2 regions of the Bacillus sp. F9_6S_D1_P_5 genome follow, and region 2 is predicted to be linked to the other one. Evidence: riboswitches for the same ligand, from Rfam matches in the RefSeq annotation. Region 2 holds a riboswitch; the other holds the start of a gene.
What was found. Region 2 has a riboswitch for S-adenosylmethionine ahead of mtnW (2,3-diketo-5-methylthiopentyl-1-phosphate enolase). Riboswitches for the same ligand answer to the same signal wherever they lie in the genome.
Positions count from the first base shown of each region.

Region 1: linked by a shared signal. The riboswitch ahead of ACUXEY_RS15665 (methionine ABC transporter ATP-binding protein) and the one ahead of mtnW (2,3-diketo-5-methylthiopentyl-1-phosphate enolase) in region 2 are both predicted to bind S-adenosylmethionine.

Region 1 covers NZ_JBTREW010000011.1:175,253-186,599, forward strand. Annotated here, with positions in the region: gene ACUXEY_RS15630 (YiaA/YiaB family inner membrane protein) at 1-100, opposite strand, end outside; gene ACUXEY_RS15635 (MarR family winged helix-turn-helix transcriptional regulator) at 331-813, shown strand; gene ACUXEY_RS15640 (ArsA family ATPase) at 891-2,072, shown strand; gene ACUXEY_RS15645 (DUF3926 domain-containing protein) at 2,065-2,256, shown strand; gene ACUXEY_RS15650 (HXXEE domain-containing protein) at 2,315-2,785, shown strand; gene ACUXEY_RS15655 (MetQ/NlpA family ABC transporter substrate-binding protein) at 2,953-3,807, opposite strand; gene ACUXEY_RS15660 (methionine ABC transporter permease) at 3,829-4,494, opposite strand; gene ACUXEY_RS15665 (methionine ABC transporter ATP-binding protein) at 4,484-5,503, opposite strand; SAM riboswitch class I at 5,627-5,733, opposite strand; gene ACUXEY_RS15670 (cysteine hydrolase family protein) at 5,976-6,539, shown strand; gene ACUXEY_RS15675 (hypothetical protein) at 6,770-6,919, opposite strand; gene pruA (L-glutamate gamma-semialdehyde dehydrogenase) at 7,095-8,642, opposite strand; gene ACUXEY_RS15685 (TSUP family transporter) at 8,795-9,565, opposite strand; gene ACUXEY_RS15690 (CamS family sex pheromone protein) at 9,662-10,855, opposite strand; gene ligA (NAD-dependent DNA ligase LigA) at 10,872-11,347, opposite strand, start outside.
Region 2 covers NZ_JBTREW010000014.1:34,945-46,291, reverse strand. Annotated here, with positions in the region: gene ACUXEY_RS17975 (DUF1129 domain-containing protein) at 1-184, opposite strand, end outside; gene ACUXEY_RS17970 (DUF1129 domain-containing protein) at 199-966, opposite strand; gene ACUXEY_RS17965 (PadR family transcriptional regulator) at 966-1,298, opposite strand; gene ACUXEY_RS17960 (3-hydroxybutyrate dehydrogenase) at 1,493-2,269, shown strand; gene ACUXEY_RS17955 (YvrJ family protein) at 2,324-2,461, opposite strand; gene mtnA (S-methyl-5-thioribose-1-phosphate isomerase) at 2,531-3,592, opposite strand; gene mtnK (S-methyl-5-thioribose kinase) at 3,589-4,770, opposite strand; SAM riboswitch class I at 4,862-5,003, opposite strand; gene ACUXEY_RS17940 (carbon-nitrogen family hydrolase) at 5,075-5,938, opposite strand; gene ACUXEY_RS17935 (aminotransferase class I/II-fold pyridoxal phosphate-dependent enzyme) at 5,953-7,131, shown strand; SAM riboswitch class I at 7,196-7,301, shown strand; gene mtnW (2,3-diketo-5-methylthiopentyl-1-phosphate enolase) at 7,366-8,610, shown strand; gene mtnX (2-hydroxy-3-keto-5-methylthiopentenyl-1-phosphate phosphatase) at 8,607-9,266, shown strand; gene ACUXEY_RS17920 (methylthioribulose 1-phosphate dehydratase) at 9,263-9,901, shown strand; gene ACUXEY_RS17915 (1,2-dihydroxy-3-keto-5-methylthiopentene dioxygenase) at 9,879-10,391, shown strand; gene ACUXEY_RS17910 (hypothetical protein) at 10,697-10,972, shown strand; gene ACUXEY_RS17905 (DUF3909 family protein) at 11,023-11,347, opposite strand, start outside.

The sequences.
Region 1 (11,347 bases), on a different contig from region 2:
TTTCATCTAACGTATAAATTCCAATTAGCATACCTGAAAGCGCACAAACAAATGAAGTCCATGCTAAAAACGTGAACGCTTGCGTATTACGTCTTCTCATCGTTCTCCCCCTCGTTAGCTGTACATCCATTATAGATAAGTATATTTACCACGATGGATTTTTATGTAAATTCTAGTTTTATATTTATAAATCTATCACAAAAGGATAATATTTTAACTGTTTTTTCTGTCTAATCTGAAAAAACAGTTAAAATTATTGACATTTATTTCAATTCTACATAAAATAAAAACAAATATTACGAACCTCGAAATATACGGGAGTGGAATTAATTGTTGCAATACGAACATTTTTTAGACTTACTGCTAGATAACGCCAAGAAACTTTTCTATCCTGAGGAATGGGTAAGCCTAGATTTAACACTTTCTAAAACTGAAGTATTTTGTTTACTTTGGATGGAGCGAAATACAGATATTACAATGACAAAAATCGCTGAACTTCTTGGTATACCGATGAGTACAACGACAGGTGTTGTAAATCGCCTCGTAAAAAAGGGATATATCGAAAGATACCGTGATGAAAACGACCGACGCATTGTATTAATTCGTTTAACAGAAAACGGTGTAATGCTCGTTCAAGAAGTAAAACAAAATGCAGCCCATTACTTTAACCTAGTGACAGAAGCGTTATCAGAAGAAGAAAAAGCATTCTTACTACAAATCTTCCAAAAGATTATGAACCACATTGCTACGTCACAGCAAAAAACTGAAGAAAAGATTTCTACACCTAAAATGAAAAACATTCCGATTGAATAAAAACCCTACTAGGGTTTTTATTCAAAAAAATATTTCGATACTCGTAATATTCGATACTCGAAACAAAGGGGATATGGATGATGAGAATTATTTTGTATACCGGTAAAGGCGGCGTAGGAAAAACTAGCATTTCAGCAGCAACAGCACTTCAAAGCGCAAAACAAGGATTAAAAACTTTAGTGATGAGTACAGACCCAGCCCATAGTTTAGGAGATTCATTTAGTATAAAACTTTCTTCTGAGCCATTAGAAATTCGTGAAAATTTGTGGGCACAAGAAATTAATACGATTTATGAGATGGAAAAAGGCTGGGGAAAGTTACAGAAATACATTACCTTGCTATTCACTTCCAAAGCAGCTGATGATATTACAACCGAAGAGTTAACGATGTTTCCTGGTATGGAAGATTTAATCAGCTTACTTCGCGTACTCGATTATTATAAACAAAACACATATGACGTTATTATCATTGATTGTGCTCCAACAGGAGAAACATTAGCCATGCTCAGCTTTCCAGACATGCTCGGCTGGTGGATGGAAAAGCTCTTTCCTATTAAAAGAAAAGTTTTAAAAGTTGTTCGCCCTGTAGCTCAACCACTTCTTGGTGTCCCCCTTCCAACTGATGATATTATGGACGAATTAACAAGTACACTTGAACAGCTTGGAGAAATGAGAGATATTTTATCAAACCGAGACGTAACAAGTATCCGCATCGTTGTAAATCCCGAAAAAATGGTCATTAAAGAGGCTCAGCGTAGCTTTACTTATTTAAACTTATACGATTATAACGTGGACGCCATTATGATTAACCGTGTCATTCCTAACACTGTCACCGATCCTTATTTTCAAGCATGGAAAGATACTCAAAAGAAATATAAAACATTAATTCAAAATAGTTTTGATCCACTTCCTATTTACGAAGCTCCTATGTTTGAACAAGAAGTTATTGGTTTGTCTATGTTAGAGCGTGTAGGAGATGCTTTATTTAAATCAGATTCTTCTCCTACGGAAGTGAAATTTAACGGTCGCACTCAATATGTAAAAAAAGAAGGCGATGAATATATTTTTGTACTATCCATTCCCTTTTCGAATAAAAGTGAACTCTCATTAAATCAAAAAGGCGATGAGCTTATCATTCGTGCTGGTTCTGTTAAGCGGAACATCACATTACCAAAAACGTTAACACATCTTTCTATTCAAGGAGCAAAATTCGAAGACGATGTACTAAACATTCGATTTGGAGGTGTAGTGCATGCGTGAGGAACTACTAAGGAAGGTAATTCATGCAAAAATAAAAGTCGGTATGAATATATTAGAAGAGTTACCTGCACCAATCCAGCAATCAGCTAAGCAAATGCTAAATATTTTACAAGAGGAGCTAGCTGCTTATCCGAAAGAACGAGAGCACCAAGAAGATAATTTAAAAAGTATTATAATTGAATGAACATCTCTGGATAGAGGGCCTTTGTAGGCTTTCTATTTCCATATTGGAGTGATATAAGTTGTTGAAAAAACATTCCACTATTATGCTTTGGATTATTCCCTTGTTATTTTTCATTCATAACCTTGAAGAATCTTTCCAAATGCCGCAATATCTTGCTAATCAATTTTCAATTCATTTTATAACAAGCCAACAATTTTTCATTGCCATTTCCACATTAACAATCTTTGTCTTACTGATCGTCTTTCTATATCAACTAAACTTCTTGTCCTCTATATACTGGATTATTTTTATACAAGGGGCTATATTCTTCAACTCCATTCAACATATTATTTTGTTTTTCATTTACCGTTCCTATAACCCTGGCGTAATATCGGCAGCTTTCATTTTCACCTTTTCGATTTTCTTTTTTTCATCCCAAAAACACTTAATTTATCAAAAGAAATTCGTAATTACACTCATTTTCAGCTTATTTTCTTACCCTGTTATAATTTGGATTACCTTACTATTCGCTAGCTACTTTCATTCATAAAAAAAAGACCAGGAAAACTCCTGGTCCATTACTCTACTTAACAAACATTGGATTCTACGTTATACAGAATTGGAAGGTACAGAATTAGGGATTGTTTGTTAAGTAGATTATATGTTGAACGAACTAACAGCGGAGGGGTTCCTACGGTTAGTCGTTAAACCCGATAATTATTTTACGATTTTTTCAAGCTCATCAAGTGAAAGATCTACTGAAATGGAACCATCATTTGTTTCTTTCTTAATTGCATCTGTTACTTCTTTTGAATGATATAGTTCAATTACTTTTTTCAGTGTTGGATCATCTTTATCTTTCGTACGAGCTGCGAAAATATTAATATATGGCTTCGCATTTTCATTCTTTGGATCTTCTAAGAAAATTGGATCCTTCGCTGGATCTAATCCAGCTTGACCAGCAACACCGTTATTAATAACTGAAGCTGCAACATCTTTTAATACACGAGGTGTTTGCTGTGCGATAACCGGTGTAATTTTTAACTTCTTCGGATTTTCAGCAATGCCGCTTGGATCCCCAAATAAGCCAAAGTCTTTCTTAAGCTTTAATAATCCAGCTGCATCAAGAAGTTTTAATGCACGAGCTTGGTTCGTTGGATCATTTGGAATCGCAATTTCTGAACCATCTGGAATTTCATTTGCCTTCTTATATTTTTCAGAGTATAAGCCCATTGGTGCAATTTGCGTTGTACCAACAGCTGTAATATCTAACTTATGCTCTTTTTTAAACTGCTCTAAGAAAGCAATATGCTGGAATGAGTTTAGTTCAATATCTCCATCAGCTAGCGCCTTATTTGGCGTTGTGTAATCAGAGAACTCAACCAGTTTAATTTTAATTCCTTCTTTTTCAGCTTTCCTCTTCAAAATTTCCCAAGCGTCTCCATCCGTTCCAGTTACACCAACGCGAACTACTTTTTCTTTAGCTCCTGCCCCTGTGTCTCCACTTGAACAGCCACTTAACGCTGAAACTCCTACAATCGCTGATAATGCAAATGCTAAAATTTTCTTCATTTTCTTTTCCCCTCTTCCTTTTTATGATCTGCGTAAAAAGACTTTCGCAAAGTAGTTTCCTAAATTTTGAGCTACCTGTACAAGAATGATAAGTAAAACGACCGTTACGAACATAACTGATGTATCAAAACGTTGATAACCATATGTCATCGCTAAATCACCAAGACCGCCACCACCGACAAGCCCAGCAACTGCAGAAAATTCAATTAAACCAACTGTCATAAATGTAACCCCTAAGATCAATGGCGCTAACGCTTCTGGCACAAGAATTTCAAAAACAATTCTAATTGGCGAAGCCCCCATTGCTTGAGCTGCTTCAATGACTCCCTTTGGAACAGAAACAAGATTTGTTTCAACCATTCTAGCAATGCCGATTGATGCAACTAACGTCATTGGGAAGATTGCTGCTACTGTTCCAATCGTCGTTCCGATAACACTTCTTGTTAGTGGGCTTAAAGCTACTAAGAAGATAATGAATGGAACCGGACGAATTGTATTAATAATGATATTAAGAATAGAAAAGACCCATTTATTTTCCAAAAAGTTTCCTTTTCTCGTTACATATAATAGTAAACCTAGAGGTATACCAAGAATTGTAGCGAATATAAGGGTTACGATTACCATTAAGAGGGTATCCCCCGTCGCATCTACTATGCGAGGCCAAAATATACTCCAATCAACTCGCATGAGCTTCTACCTCCTTCAACTGCACTTGCAGTCTTAGATGTTGTAATGCTTTTTGAATTTCTTTCTGCTCACCTTGTAGCTCTACAAGTAGATTTCCAAATAGCACATTTTGAAGTTCAATAATATTTCCGTAAAGCACGTTTACATCGACGTTATAGTTTTTCGCGATATATGATAGTACTGGCTGCCCTGTCTCTTCACCAGTAAATGTTAAGCGATAAATCTGTCCGCCATTTTGAATTTTCCCTAGAACACTTTCTGGTAAATGATCATTAATAATAGAACGCACAAAGTTTTGAGTCGTCTTTGTTTTCGGTTGTGTGAAAACGTCAAACAGTTTTCCTTCTTCAATAACTTTCCCTTTCTCCATTACAGCTACACGATGACATATTTCTTTCACAACATGCATTTCATGTGTAATAAGAAGAATTGTTACATTATATTCTCGATTTACTTTCTTTAATAAGTTCAAAATTTCTGTCGTTGTTTCTGGATCTAAAGCTGACGTTGCCTCATCACATATAAGAATATCCGGTGATGTTGCAAGTGCTCTAGCAATGCCAACACGTTGTTTTTGGCCACCTGATAGTTGCTCTGGATAATAGTCTGCTTTATCTTCTAACCCGACAAACTTCAGCAGCTCATTTACTCTTTCTTTTATCTCATTCTTTGGTACTTTCGCTAACTTTAATGGGTACGCAATATTTCCAGACACTGTTCTTGAATTAAATAAATTAAAACTTTGAAAAATCATCCCGATTCTTTTTCTTAGCTTCCGTAATTCTTTCGTCGATAGTGATGTAATATCTTTATCATCTATTGAAATCGTTCCTGCCGTCGGTCTCTCTAACATATTTACTAGGCGTAACAACGTACTCTTTCCAGCGCCACTAAAACCGATAATACCGAAAATTTCGCCCTTCTCAACTGATAATGTTACGTCTTCCACCGCATGAACAGATTGCCCACCTGATTCATATACTTTACTTACGTTGTTAAAAGAAATCATTTTCTTCCCTCCTATATGCTGTAAAAACTTGAAGTAGAGCTTTCGAGGTAAAATAAAAAGTGCTCTCCCTCTTATCAAACATAAAGATAAGAAGGAGAGCACTTATATGTACTCGGTCACATCTTCTCATCTTCCAAGCCTTTTATAAAGCTTGCTGGAGTTAGCACGGTATTAAAAAACCCGTTGCTGAGGTATCGTAGGGCCAGTCCCTCCACCTCTCTGGATAAGAATGTATCGATTTAATTGTCGTTTAATTAATTCTCATTATAGAACTCAGAATAATAAGAGTCAATACATTTTTCAGAAAAATATTAATTATTTCTCTATTAAAATTTTCAAATAAAAGATTACAATATAATATTGGTTTTTAAAGTTATGTAAAATTCTTCTCCTTCATATTTTTTTAAAAGGAGAATCCTCTCTATAAATTGAATACCATTATTTGAATATGAAATTGGAGGAAGATAAATATATGAAAACAGCTCTTTTACTCGTTGATATTCAAAATGATTATTTTCCGCATGGAAAGATGGAATTGCGTAATCCAGTAGAGGCAAGTGACTATGCTGGTCAGCTACTACAACTCTTTAGATCGAAAAACGAACCTATTTTTCATATCCAACATGTAGCAATAAAAAATGAAGCTACTTTTTTCCTACCCAATACAGAAGGTGTACATATTCATGAAAGCGTACGTCCACTTAGAGAAGAAACCGTTATACTCAAACATTATCCAAATAGTTTTCGCGAAACCGATCTTCTAGAACAATTACAACGTTTAGCTATTGAGCACGTCGTCGTATGCGGGATGATGACTCATATGTGTATCGATGCTACCGTAAGAGCTGCTTTTGATTTCGGTCTTCAATGTACCGTTATACATGATGCTTGTGCTACAAAAGATCTTTCTTTTAAGAATGCTACTATACCAGCCGTTTATATTCATAACACAATTTTGGCTAGTTTAAATGGCGTATATGCAAATGTAATGAGTACAGCGGAGTTTGTAGCTACAAAAAAACACTCCCTTCAGTGAGCAAAACCGAAAGGAGTGTTTCTTGTCAAACCATAGATTTTCTTTCAAATTGTATTATACAGGAAATCCTTAAAATGAATACTAAAAAATGCGACTAATAAGTCAACTTTTTTCGTTGCTTTGTTTCTATTTACATGTTTATCCCGATATGAATAGGGTTTAGCTAGTTACACTTACCAAATGGTAATATATGGTAAGTGTTTTGAATTCAAATTAACTAGTCTCTCCTATTATTTATCTGTTTGTTTTTGCTTCTTTTTCAAATACTCCGCACGCAAATTTTCAATTTGCTGCTTTTTATCAAATTTGGCAGGCGTCTGTTTTTCATGAAACTTTGCCACAGCTACCTGACTCTTGTAATCTAATTGATATTTTCCCACTTTGTTCACCTACTTTTCTTGTCCTTAAAGAGAATCTATTCAACAAATATAATATATCTTATTTACTGAAGTAAACCTTATTAGTTTTTCTACTTATATCTATCTTAATCACATATGAAAAGTTTTTCAAAAAAAAGAGACCTTCGCATACTGCGAAGATCTCTTCTACTATTTCTTATAAAGTTTCAGAAGTAGTTTTTGCTTGCATGTGAAGCGCTAAGTAGTCAGGGCCACCAGCTTTAGAGTCTGTACCAGACATGTTAAAGCCACCGAATGGTTGGTAACCTACGATTGCACCAGTACATCCACGGTTGAAGTATAAGTTACCTACGTGGAAGTCTTCACGTGCTTTTTCAATGTGGTCACGGTTGTTAGTAACAACAGCACCTGTTAAACCGTATTCTGTATTGTTTGCAATTGCAAGTGCATGGTCAAAGTCTTTTGCTTTACAGAATGCTACTACTGGTCCGAAGATTTCTTCTTTCATTAAGCGAGCATCTTCTGCAACGTCAGCAACGATTGTTGGTTGGATGAACCAGCCTTTAGAATCGTCTCCTTCGCCACCTGCTAAGATTCTACCTTCTTCTTTACCAATTGCAACATAGCTCATTACTTTATCGAATGCAGCTTGATCATTAACAGGACCCATATTTGTACCTAATACAGCTGGGTTAGCAACTGTTAATTCTTTCGTTAATTCAACAGCACGATTTAATACGTGATCGTATACATCTTCATGGATTACTGCACGAGAACATGCAGAACATTTTTGTCCTGAGAATCCGAATGCTGATGCAACGATAGATTTAGCTGCTAATTCAAGATCTGCTTCTTTATCAACAACGATTGTATCTTTACCACCCATTTCAGCGATAACGCGTTTTAACCAAATTTGGCCTGGGTTTACTTTCGCTGCACGCTCATAAATACGGATACCTACATCACGAGATCCAGTGAAGCTCACGAAACGTGTACGAGGGTGATCTACTAAGTAGTCACCAACTTCAGAACCATTACCTGGAACGAAGTTTACTACGCCAGCTGGTAAACCAGCTTCTTCTAATACTTCCATGAATTTCGCTGCTACTACAGGAGTTGTACTAGCTGGTTTTAGTAATACTGTGTTACCAGAAACTAAAGCAGCTGTTGTCATACCTGCCATAATTGCGAATGGGAAATTCCAAGGAGAAATGATAACACCTACTCCTAATGGAATGTAAGAGAAACGATTATATTCAATTGGACGGCTTTCTACTGGAATTCCGTCTTTTAATTTTAACATTTGACGACCATAATATTCCATAAAGTCGATTGCTTCTGCTGTATCAGCATCTGCCTCATTCCATGGTTTACCTGCTTCTTTTACAAGAATAGCAGAGAATTCATGTTTTCTGCGACGAACGATTGCTGCAGCGCGGAATAAAATGTCTGCACGCATTTCTGGCTTTGATTTTCTCCAAGTTTGGAATGTTTCATCCGCTACTTGCATTGCTTTTTCAGCTAACTCACGGCTTGCTTTTGAAACGCGACCAACAAGTTCCTCTTTATTTGCAGGGTTTACAGAAACAATTTTGTCTTCTGTAGTGATTTTTTCTCCCCCAATAATTAATGGATAGTCTTGTCCAAGATAAGATTCTACTTTCTTTAAACCTTCTTCAAACGCTAATTTGTTAGCCTCCACTGAAAAATCTGTAAATGGCTCATGTTTGTATGCTACTACCATCCTTTTAGCCTCCCCTTAGAAAAACGTTTACATTTTACAACATTATTCTACACGATAATTTAGATTTATTCAAATATTCCTAGACTTATATTTTAAAAATTAATTAATTTTTAAAATATAATAAAAAAATAGATTTATACAAACGTATAACTCTACAAAATATGAGTATATTCCAAAATGTTTTTTCCAATTAATAAAATAGTTACTAATAAAAATAAAGTCCTTACATATCCAACACCTTTTTGAACTGCAAACTTCGATCCAAAATAAGCGCCCAAAATCATCGATAATCCCATAATAATACCGTATTCAAAATGAATTACATCCAAAAATAAAAAAGTAATTAAAGATACAATATTACTAACAAAGTTCAAAAGTTTTCCAGATGCTGCCGCTTGAATAAAATCCAAACCAATTAATAAAAATGCAAAAATTAAAAAGGATCCTGTCCCTGGGCCAAAAAAACCATCGTAAAACCCTATCATTAAGATAACGAAGAAAAATATTAATGTTTTTCTTTTCGTCATCTTCTTATAGGTAGATACACTTCCCCAATCCTTTTTCGCGATAATATAAATGGCAATAAACACCAACATTACAAGCACTAACGGCCGTAAAATATCCGGTGGAATAAACTTTACTACTAAAGCACCTGCGACGGCCCCTATAATAGTTAACGGGATTAACTTTCCTACAATTTTAAAATCGACCTTCCCCGATCGAATGAAATAAATCGCACTCGTAAACGTCCCCATCGTTGCAGCTAATTTATTCGTTGCAATTGCCGAAGCTGGTGGTAAACCAACAAACATAAGTGCCGGAAGCGAGATTAATCCTCCACCGCCAACAACTGAATCAATAAAAGCTGCTAAAAAGCCGAATGCAATTAATAAAATAATGACTTGAAAACTTAATTCGTCCATGTGCTTTACCCCTTACCCCCATTATTTATAACATTTTAAATTATAACAAAATTCTTCGAGAAAAAAAGCCGTTCCACAAAGGAACGGCCCTTCTATTTAATCTAAAATTTTCACAAACGGTTCATCTTGCTTCGCTTCACGTATAATAATCGCTTCTGGACGTTCTACAGATTTAATCGTTACTTGTACTTTCATATAATTCGGGAAGTATTCCATAACAAGTCCGGCTACATATTGTGTAAAACCAATTATTTCTGCTTTCCCATTAAACTGGACAGGAATATCAAGCTTTACTTCCCTTAATTCATCGTCTCTATACATACCAGTACCGATAACAGCTGTATAGTCGCCTTGGAAATAATCGCTTAGTTTTGCTTTAAAGTTTGATACTCTCGCCAGATCTTCACGTTTATTATCTGTTTTCGCTTGTTCAGATGGGAATAAATAATATTTCTCATTAATTTGTTTCCAATCTTCAACGGTTTCACTGCCTTTTTCAACATTCGCATAAGAAACAAAGTTACCTGGCACGAGTGAAGCCTTTGGAGCCTGACGATAAATTGCAAATGTTATCGGAAGGTTTTTTGTTGTAGGCTCTTTTTGATGCATAAATTTCAAGACTTCTTGCGCCATTTTTTTCCCTTCAGCTAACATTTTTTCTTGCTCAATTTTAGCCTCACGCGGATAACCATGCTCTTCCTCGTAATAATGAACCGAATTCATTGCTAAACCAACTACAATGCCTTGGAGTTCATCTGTTTCGCCTTTTTTCACATAATAATCATGCTCTAAAATATTGGAAATATATATTGGATTTTTTTTATTTTTTGCCTCTAATGATTCAGATCCTCCACCTAACGCTGGGTTTAACCCAATGTTTGGGAATTTAACGGCATCTTTTTTTAATTTGTCCTCTAGTTCCTTTTGCTCAGCATCTGTACGCTTTCTTTTAACAAGCATCTGCACATTTTGAGTATCTAGAGTACTTCCACCTTTAAAGAAATGATCTTTCGTACTAAAAGATTCCTTCGCAATACGCATTAATCCTGTTTCAAATTCATCTATATCAAGACGATTATTTACTCCTTGCACGACTAAACCACGTGCCTTTCCACCATCAAATGGAATAGTCGTCTTATAATATTCATCCGACATAGCGTATTTTGGAACAACTGATTGTTCTTTTGCTTTCCCCGATTTTTCAGCCACTTTTTCATCTTTGTCGGCACCTGCACTACACCCACTTACAAGTAGACCAAGGCTTAATACCGCTAATGCTATTTTTTTCATGGTAAGTTTGCACCTCTTACTTATTTAGCTCTTGTAAGAACCTCTCTTCATTCCAAACCTCAACATTATGTTTCTCCGCTTGTGCTAATTTCGAACCTGCTGCTTCACCTGCAACAACTAAATCCGTACTCTTACTAACACTTCCTGTTACTTTTCCACCTAATGCCTCAATCTTCTTCTTCGCTTCACTTCGTCCCATCACTTCTAATTTCCCTGTTAAAACGACAGTTTTTCCTGCGAAGTACGACTCAACATTTTGTAAATCTGCAATTTTTATACCTTTGTATGTCATATTCACGCCATACTCTTTAAATTGTTGTAATAACTCTAATACGTCTTCATTATCAAAATACGTCACGACGGATTGAGCCATTTTTTCACCAATCTCGTTAATTGCTTTTAGTTCTTCTTCCGTTGCTTTCACAAGTGCATCCATCGTTTCAAAATGCTCTGCAAATGTACGTGCTGCTTTTGCTCCAACGTGGCGAATAC
Region 2 (11,347 bases):
CCGCATATTCTTTTGGTGAATCACCGAATATATCGCTTACCGTCTTTCCGTCTTTCTCACCTTCTATTAAATGAAGTTCTGCATCCTCTATAAAAGTGTCTACATCATCTTCTTTCATTCCTTTTGTTATTAAATACACTTTCGTATCAATTAAAAACTTTTCTCCTTCTTTAGAAATCTGCATGTTAACCCCCTCCCTCATTTAACCGTCTCTCTTCTATTCGTCTTCATCATAATTTCAAGGAAAATTAAAATAAACAAACTTCCGTATAAACATATAATTTGAAATAACATTGGCACGAGATCTTCTGATGTAAATGTTTTAAACAGTAACATAATCGAAAGTGGAATAATTAAATATAAGTTTTTAAACCATCCATCAAAATACATATTTACCGCTACTGTAATGATAAAAATACCACCAGCTAATAAATAACTTTGCATTTGAGTGAATATAAACATTTTTGTAGGATATATCACATCTAATATCGTAACAACTCCTATTAAAAACATTGGCGCAATCATAACTAAAAACCACATAGAAAACCACGTTTTTGTAAAGCTTGTTACGAAGATCATTTTACGAAGTAGAAAATTAGGACCCATAACACCTAAAATCAATGACAAACTATACCCAACGCACTGAATAAGTGACATCTGTAATAATCCGTTATTCACTATTAGGATAAAAGCAATAATCCAAAACGATACGATATTCATTACTGTAAAACCAATTTGCTTCCACGTTTCCTGTCTATCCCTTTCCATTACTTTTGCAAGTTCATTTGCATATTCTTTCGGTGAACTTCCGAAAATATCTTCTACATTCTTCCCATCACTCTCACCCTCGATTAAATGAAGTTCTGCATCTTCTATAAAATTTTCAATATCGCTTTCTTTCACGCCCTTTGCCGTTAAAAATAATCTCATATCTAATAAAAATTTTCGTGCTTCACTTGATAGCATTATTTTTTTCTCCCCTTCCCTTCAAGTAGACGCTCTACACTACTTTGCATCGCTTCCCAGCGACCCATAAATTCATTAAGTGCTTCCTCGCCTTTTTCTGTTAATGTATAATATTTTCGCTTTGGACCAGATGGAGATTCCTTCATTACACTTGTTATTAATCCTTCCTTTTGCATTCGTATTAATAACGGATAAATACTTCCCTCACTCGCCATTGTAAAGCCATACTTTGCTAGCTTTTCACTCATTTCATAACCGTATATTTCACCTTCAGAAATAATAGCAAGTAAGCATCCTTCTAAAATTCCTTTCAGCATTTGACTTGTCGACATAATTTAAATCCTCCTACTATCTTGTTTTACAAGATAGATAAGCGTAAGTATCTTGCTTTACAAAATAGTATAGCAGAGACTATTTTGCAAAACAAGATAGCTAATAATTTTTTCCAAATCTTTGCAGGATTTTTAATATCCCCCCTCTAAATAGAGCAATATGAGAACTTTATTAGGAAGGGATGTTTTTCATCATGGTTACAAATCGAGTTATTTTTTTAACAGGCGCTGCAAGTGGTATTGGTTATGAAATGGGAAATGCTTTTGCAAAAGAAGGTGCAAAAGTTGTTATTACCGATCGTCTTGAAGAACGGGCAAAAGAAGCTGCTGAACAATTACAAAAAGAAGGCTACCAAGCTATTGGTTTGAAATGTGATGTTACATCTGAAGAAGAAATTACAGCTGCAATATCTCAAACAGTTAATCATTTCGGTTCATTACATATATTAATTAACAACGCAGGAATGCAACACGTTTCACCAATTGAAGATTTTCCAACTGAAAAGTTCGAATTACTTATTAAAATTATGCAAATCGCCCCTTTTATCGCAATGAAGCATGCTTTCCCGATCATGAAAAAGCAAATGTATGGTCGTATTATTAATGTCGCCTCCATTAATGGTCTCGTTGGATTTGCAGGGAAATCCGCCTACAATAGCGCAAAACATGGCGTAATTGGATTAACAAAAGTTGCCGCTTTAGAAGGCGCTACTCATGGAATTACCGTTAACGCCCTTTGTCCTGGTTATGTCGATACCCCTCTCGTACGTAATCAACTACAAGATTTAGCTACGACACGAAACGTACCACTTGAAAATGTTTTAGAGGATATCATTTATCCACTTGTACCACAAAAACGCTTATTACAAGTACAAGAAATCGCGGATTATGCTATATTTTTAGCGAGCGAAAAAGCGAAAGGTATAACCGGTCAAGCTGTCGTTATCGATGGTGGTTATACTGCTCAATAAAAAATAAAGTTTGCTCACGAAGAGCAAACTTTATTTTTTATCGCTAGGACCTTCCTACTTTAGTAATTGTTTAGGGAGTTTTTCGATTGCAACAATTACCCCATCTAATTTACTTTCGATACGGTGGAGTAAATATAATGTTACAACAATCGGAAATCCTACATTACCTACCATCCTGATCCACTCTTCCATCTTTTACGCCTCCTTTCATTATATAAATAAGAGAAAAGAAAACATTTAGGCATAAAAAAAGACAAGCCATTATGTATTAGCTTGTCTTTCAAATAATGATGCAATTTCCTGTTTATAATTTCCTCGTATAATACCTTTCTCAGTAATAATACCTGTAATTAATTCGTTTGGTGTTACGTCAAATGCAGGATTATAAACAGTAGTTCCAATTGGTGCCACTTGTTTCCCAAAAATTTTCGTAACTTCTGTTTCGTCTCTTTCTTCAATAACTATTTCAGCGCCTGTTTGTTTCGGAATATCAAATGTCGATAGCGGAGCTGCAACGTAGAACGGGATATCGAAATACTTTGCTAATATTGCTAAATTCATTGTTCCGATTTTATTTGCCGTATCTCCATTTGCGACAATTCGGTCCGCTCCTACAATAATCGCGTTTATTTCCTTCGTTTGAATAGCATGCGCTGCTGTATTATCTGTAATAAGAGTTACATCAATATTGGCCTGTTTCAATTCCCAAGTCGTTAAACGCCCGCCTTGTAAAACCGGTCTCGTTTCACACGCATACGCATGTAACCGTACACCTTTTTCTTTCCCAATATAAAACGGCGCTAATGCAGTACCATATCTAGCAGTTGCGATACTGCCAGCGTTACAAATTGTTAAAATGTTATCACCGTCTTTAAAACATGATAATGCATGTTCTCCAATACTCCGGCATACCGCTTCATCTTCTTGTTGAATGCGAAGCGCTTCTTCTTCTAATATTTTTTGTGCTTCTTTTATTGTAGTAATTTCTCGAATCGATTCTCTCATGCGATCGATTGCCCAAAATAAATTGACTGCTGTCGGGCGTGACGTTCCTAAATAATTACAATCTCTATTAAACTTCTTTTGAAATTCTTCAATATGTAAAGCAGTATATTTTTTTGATGCAAGCGCCAAGCCAAATGCAGCTACAATTCCAATTGCAGGTGCTCCTCGTACTTCTAGCATAACAATACTTTTCCATACCTCTTCAATCGTCGTTAATGTTTTGTATTCTGTACTATGCGGTAACTTTGTTTGATTTAATACTGCAATGGCATCACCTTTCCAACTGACAGACCTCGGAATAGTAACAATTGTACTCATGCTTTTACCCCTCCAGAAACTGTCTGTTGAAATAATGTTCGGAACAGTTGAATATCAGCGTTCTTAGATTCATATTTTATTAGTTCTTTACCTAAAGATAGCGCTTGTTTCTTCGCTTCAATTCTCGTTTCTTTATTCGCTATTTCATCTAAATCCGCTACATGCGCTAATCCAATTGTTCTGCGGATAAGCTCACATCCAGCGAATCCAACGGCATCCGTAAAAATATTTTGCAAAATAATCGGCAACCATTGTTTCTCTTTCGTATATGCTTCTACACCTTCTCCAATCCATAACTTCGTAAAAGCTTCTACAAAATAACTCCATGTTTTCTCAATATGGAAAAATAGCACATTTCTTTTTTCCTCTTCACGTGATAACGCATTTAATAATAAATTTGCAATAAATTGACCAAGATCAAATCCAAATGGGCCATATGTTGCAAATTCCGGATCAATCACTTTCGTTTCAGAAGGCGATGAAAAAATACTACCAGTATGTAAATCACCATGAATAAGCGCTTCTTTTCTCGTTAAAAATTTATATTTATACTGTGCGACTTTTAACTTTAAAGTTTTATCACTCCACAATTCATCAACCGCTAGTTGTAACTCTGGCTCATAATCATTCGTATCGTAATGACCGAACGGATCTGTAAACACTAAATCCTCTGTAATTTTGCAAAGGTCTGGGTTTACAAATGTACCTTCTAGTACTCTTTTCTCTTCTGACTCTAATCCAAAATCTGAAGTATAAAATAAAACATGTGCTAGAAAACGACCAATATGTTGGGATAAAAGTGGATACTCTTCTCCATCTATTAATCCTTTTCTAGCAATTGTTAGCCTTGATAAGTCTTCTATTACTGTTACTGCTAACTCTTCATCATGACTGTACACTACCGGCACGTATTCCGGCACATACTTCGCAAAAATTTGTAATGCTTTACTTTCAATCGTCGCCCTTTTTATAGATAACGGCCAGCTCTCACCAACTACTTTCGCATATGGCAATGCTTGTTTTATTATAATAGACTTCTCTCCATCACCTAATTTGAACACGTAATTTAAATTTCCATCTCCAATTTCATGACAAACTACATTTGCTTTCTTTTCAAAATAACCGTTTTCTTTCGCATATTGTATAGCTGTCGTTTCAGTCAATGAATAATATCCCATCGTCTTCTCCCCCTTTTTTTAATTCAGAGGTTTTTCTAACACAGAAAAACCTCTTTCCACTAAGAAAGAGGTTTGAAGTTTATCTTCTCCCCTCTTATCTGCCAGAAAGTAAACTTTCTGCTGGAATTAGCACCGTGCCTTTTGGCGTAAATAAACGCCCCATTTTACAATGGTATTACGGTCGGTTGCTGGGCTTCATCGGGCCAAATCCCTCCACCTGCTCTTGATAAGAGTTGTATAATTTTTTGAATTTTTAACTTTATGTTGAAGACTATACCAAGAATAAAAATCACTTGTCAACATTTTATTTATATAATTCTGGACGACGATCTGCAAAAACGGGAATTCCTTTGCGTACTTCATTAATTTTCTCCAAATGAAGCTCTCCAAATAAAATGGATTCTTCTTCATTCGCTTCTACAACAACTTCTCCCCAAGGATCGACAATTAAAGAGTGACCAGCAAACTCATTATTCGGATCCTTTCCTGCCCTATTACATGCGACAACATAACATTGATTTTCAACTGCTCTTGCTTGCAATAGTAAACGCCAATGTGCTAAACGAACTAATGGCCATTCTGCTACAACAAATAAAACCTTTGCACCTTTAGCAGTATGAACGCGCATCCATTCTGGAAAACGAATGTCATAACAAATTGTGCCGGCACACTCTACATCATCTAGCTTAAATTCACCTGTACTATTTCCAGCTATTAAATATTTATGTTCATCCATAAGCTGAAATAAATGTACTTTACTATATTCATTGACTAGTTCTCCTTCCTTGTTTACAACATACATTGTATTTGTAACACCTTGTTTTGTTTGCTTCGCTATGGAACCACCGACAATATGTACACCATATTGTTTCGACCATTCTTTCAACTTTTCTTTCGTTTCCAATCCATCCCTATCTGCAATTTCAGAGAGTCTCGTTAAATCATATCCTGTTGTCCATAGCTCTGGTAAGACAATAACATCTGGTCTTTCTTTCATCGCTTCGCTTATTTTATTTTTAGCATTCTCAATATTTTTTTCTACATCTCCAAAGACAATATCCATTTGAATACATGCGACTTTCATTTTGTCAGCCCCATTCATAATTTTTTCTTTACAAAATACTGGAAAGATTATATCATTTGTCACTAGAATTGTAACAACTTTCAAAAGAGGTGGAAAGTATGAAATTATTTCAACCTTCTGAGATAGTAACATCATTGCCGACACAATTTTTCGCTTCACTTGTTGCAAAAGTTAACAAAGTCGTAGCAGCTGGTCACGATGTTATTAATCTAGGTCAAGGTAATCCAGATCAACCAACACCGCAGCATATCGTAAAAGCTTTACAAGATGCTGCAGAAAAGACCATTCATCATAAATATCCGCCATTTCGCGGACATGAAAGTTTAAAAGAAGCCGTGGCAACATTCTATCAACGTGAATATGATGTAGTAGTAAATCCAAAAACAGAAGTTGCTATTTTGTTTGGCGGAAAGGCTGGATTAGTAGAATTACCAGTTTGCTTTACAAACCCTGGTGATACGATTCTCGTTCCCGATCCAGGCTATCCAGATTATTTATCAGGTGTTGCTTTAGCAAAAGCACAATTTGAAACAATGCCACTACTTGCAGAAAATAATTTTTTACCAGATTATACGAAAATTGATGACTCTATTGCGAAACAAGCAAAATTAATGTTTTTAAACTATCCAAATAATCCTACTGGTGCTACTGCATCAAAAGAATTCTTTGAAGAAACCATTGATTTTGCTAATGAACATAATATATTAGTTGTTCATGATTTTGCTTACGGCGCTATTGGATTTGATGGTCAAAAGCCCGTGAGTTTCTTACAAGCAGACGGTGCCAAGGATACAGGAATTGAAATTTATACTCTATCGAAAACTTTCAATATGGCTGGGTGGCGTATCGCTTTTGCAGTAGGAAATGAAAGTGTCATTGAAACCATTAACTTATTACAAGATCATATGTATGTTAGTATTTTTGGTGCAATTCAAGATGCTGCCCGCGAAGCACTATTAAATTCACAGTCTTGCGTAATAGACCTTGTAAATAGTTACGAATCTCGACGAAACGCTCTTATTTCAGCTTGTCACTCAATTGGTTGGAATGTAGACATTCCAACAGGGTCATTCTTTGCATGGCTTCCTGTTCCGAAAGGATATACCTCTGAGCAATTTTCTAATATTTTACTAGAAAAAGCACACGTTGCAGTTGCTCCTGGTGTTGGATTTGGTGAGCATGGTGAAGGGTATGTCCGCGTTGGTCTCTTGCATACAGAAGATAGATTACGAGAAGCCATTAATCGAATCGATAAATTAAATTTTTTCAAAAAGTAATTGACAACACGAAAAATATCTGACAAAATTCAATTATCTTAAAAATTTAAACATTTCTAAATACTTCTTATCAAGAGCAGGTGGAGGGACGAGCCCGACGAAACCCGGCAACCGATCTACAATTGTAGACACGGTGCTAATTCTCGCAGCATTACGCTGACAGATAAGGAGCTGGTTGTAAAAAAACCTCTCCTTAGCTGAGAGGTTTTTTTATTTAACTAGGAGGTTATAACAATGAGCGGAATTATAGCGACGTATTTAATCCATGATGATTCACATAACTTAGAAAAAAAGGCTGAGCAAATTGCACTCGGTTTAACGATTGGATCTTGGACACATTTGCCACATTTATTGCAAGAACAATTAAAACAACATAAAGGCAACGTCATTCATGTTGAGGAATTACCTGAACATGAACATACCAATTTGTATTTACGTAAAAAAGTAAAACGCGGGATTATTAAAATCGAATACCCTTTATTAAACTTCAGTCCAGACTTACCAGCTATTTTAACAACTACATTCGGAAAGCTATCACTTGATGGCGAAGTAAAATTAATTGACTTAACTTTTTCAGACGAATTAAAAAAACATTTTCCTGGTCCAAAGTTCGGCATAGATGGTATTCGAAACCTTTTACAAGTGTATGAGCGCCCTCTTTTAATGAGTATTTTTAAAGGGATGATTGGACGAAATATTGGGTATTTAAAAACGCAATTACGCGATCAAGCAATTGGTGGTGTAGATATCGTAAAAGATGATGAAATATTATTTGAGAATACATTAACTCCACTTACGAAACGCATTGCATCTGGAAAAGAAGTTTTACAATCCGTATATGAAACGTACGGACATAAAACGTTATATGCCGTAAATTTAACAGGACGAACTTTTGATTTAAAAGAAAATGCGAAACGTGCAGTGCAAGCTGGGGCTGATATTCTATTATTTAACGTATTTGCTTACGGACTAGATGTACTACAATCACTTGTAGAAGATGATGAAATCCCAGTTCCTATTATGGCACACCCTGCTGTAAGTGGTGCTTACTCAGCATCCAAGTTATATGGGGTTTCATCTCCATTATTACTCGGCAAGCTACTACGTTACGCTGGCGCTGACTTTTCATTATTCCCATCTCCATATGGGAGTGTTGCGCTCGAAAAAGAAGAAGCTCTTGCCATCTCAAAATATTTAACTGAAGATGACGCATTTTTCAAGAAGAGTTTCTCTGTTCCGTCTGCTGGTATTCACCCTGGTTTCGTTCCCTTTATTGTACGAGATTTTGGTAAAGATGTTGTTATTAATGCTGGCGGCGGGATACACGGACATCCGAATGGGGCGCAGGGCGGCGGGATAGCTTTCCGTACTGCGATTGATGCTACCTTGCAAAATATACCTCTCCATGAAGTAGATGACATAAATTTGCATAGTGCACTACAAATATGGGGAAATCCCTCTCATGAGGTGAAATTATGAGTATTCAAGTATTTTGTGATTTCGATGGCACGATTACAAATAATGATAACATTATGTCCATTATGGAAAAATTCGCACCACCAGAAGCTGAAGAAGTAAAGAATAGAATATTATCACAAGAGCTATCTATTCAAGAAGGCGTTTCTCAATTATTTCAATTAATACCTACTAATCTACACGATGATATTATTCAATTTTTAATAGAGACTGCTGAAATCCGTAGTGGTTTTCATGAATTTATACAATTTGTAAATGAGAATAACATTTCTTTTTATGTTATATCTGGTGGAATGGATTTCTTCGTCTACCCACTCTTACAAGGAACCATTCCAAAAGAGCACATTTACTGTAATGAAACTGATTTTTCAAGTGAATACATTACCGTTAAATGGCCTCACCCTTGTGATCATCATTGTCAAAACCATTGCGGATTATGCAAATCATCTTTAATCCGTAAATTAAGTGATACGAATGACTTCCATATTGTAATTGGAGATTCCATTACTGATTTACAAGCTGCGAAACAAGCAGATAAAGTATTTGCTCGCGACTTCCTTATTACAAAGTGTGAAGAGAATCATATCGCTTACACACCTTTTGAAACATTTCACGATGTTCAATATGCATTAAAACATTTGTTGGAGGTGAAATTATGAAACAACTTTTTCGTCAATGGTATGACTTAAGCGAGATAAAAAAAGAATTAACACTGCGAAATTGGTTTCCTGCAACAAGTGGTAATATTTCTATAAAGGTTAGTCATGAACCACTCACTTTTCTCATTACAGCAAGTGGTAAAGATAAAACAAAAACTACTCCAGATGATTTTCTATTAGTAGATCATCTAGGGGTTCCCGTATTAGAGACTGAGTTACGTCCTTCAGCAGAAACAATATTGCATACACATATTTATAACAATACGAATGCCGGATGCGTACTTCATGTTCATACAACTGATAACAATGTCATCACAAATTTATATAGTGATGCAGTCACCTTTCAAAATCAAGAAATTATTAAAGCCCTCGATATTTGGGAAGAAGGCGCAACAATTAACATTCCTATTATCGAAAACCATGCTCATATTCCAACGCTTGGTGAAAACTTCCGAAAGCATATACAAGGTGATTCGGGAGCAGTATTAATCCGTAACCATGGTATTACCGTATGGGGCCGAGATAGCTTTGATGCAAAGAAAAGATTAGAAGCTTATGAGTTTTTATTCCAATTTCATATAAAACTATTATCAATTCAAGGAGGCGTTTCTAATGGCGCAAATTCGTATTCATGAAGTAAATACTCGCATTGAAAATGAAGTGGAAGTATGTAAATTTCTACAAGAGGAAGGTGTTTTATATGAGAAATGGAACATCTCTAAACTTCCTACTCATTTAAGTGAAAATTATTCTTTAACAGATGAAAACAAAGCTGAAATATTAGCTTTGTTTTCAAAGGAAATCGCTGATGTTTCAGCGCGCCGAGGTTATAAAGCACATGATGTAATTTCACTTTCAAATAGCACACCTAACCTTGACGAATTATTAATTAATTTCCAAAAAGAACACCATCATACTGATGATGAAGTTCGCTTTATTGTTAGTGGTCATGGCATCTTCGCCATTGAAGGAAAAGATGGCAAATTCTTTGACGTCGAACTTGAGCCAGGCGATCTCATATCTGTTCCTGAAAATGCAAGACATTATTTTACCTTGCAAGATGATCGTCAAGTTGTAGCTATTCGTATTTTTGTTACAACTGAAGGCTGGGTTCCAATCTATTAAGGTAGTCAGTTGAATAAAAGGTCTTGGATCCCCTTTTCCAACCTTTTATTCACTCTACATATATACATCCTCCTATGGAACAGGCTTATTTCAAAAATGAAATAAGCCTAATTTTTTATGGCTCTAACTGTATATTTCCTTCCGTTCAACACAATCTATCCCTTCAATTTTTCAAGTATATTTTTTAATACTTTTTGAACATTTATTGAACTTTTTTTGAATTTTTTCTGAAAATTCTGTTTTGTATATGATATACTACAATTAACTAAGATGGAAAAGAATATCGCAAACAGAGGGGGAGAATCATGAGTTTACTTATCGCACTTATACTAGGGGTTACATGTGGAGCACTTCCTGTTATTTTAGGAGCTATTATGGAAGAGTTAGAGGTTGGTGTTTTAGGTTTTGTCGCATCTTGTGTAAGCGCTTTATTTTTTGGCTTGTTCGGTGCTATTCCTGTTTCAATTCTCTGTGCATTTTATATAATACGCCATGCTCGTACAAAACAATTTGGTCCTAATCACACCGCGCAAGTGATTCCATTCCCAATTGAACGTTGCCGCCGTGCTTCTAGCTTATAATTATAAAATTAAATATACTTAAATAAATAAAAGTCCTCATTTGAGGACTTTTATTTATTTTCTTCTAGAAATTGAAACAATTCTTGTAAATGCAGTGCATCTTTACTATAGCTAACAGATACGTGACTTATACCATCGATCTCTGCTTGCATATAAAGGTCAACTCCATCTCGATCATATTTCAATGCCAAATAAAATTCCATTTCTTCCAGCATCTTTTTTGAAGTTCGAATAACGTAATGCCCTTTTTCATCTTTTCCATATTCGAATTCCGGTTCAAAATCATATTTTTGTTTAAAAGCTTCTTTTTGCTTTTCATTAATTTGTATACAAGTTGCTCGTTGCACAGCATCAATCATCTCATCAAATTTTTGA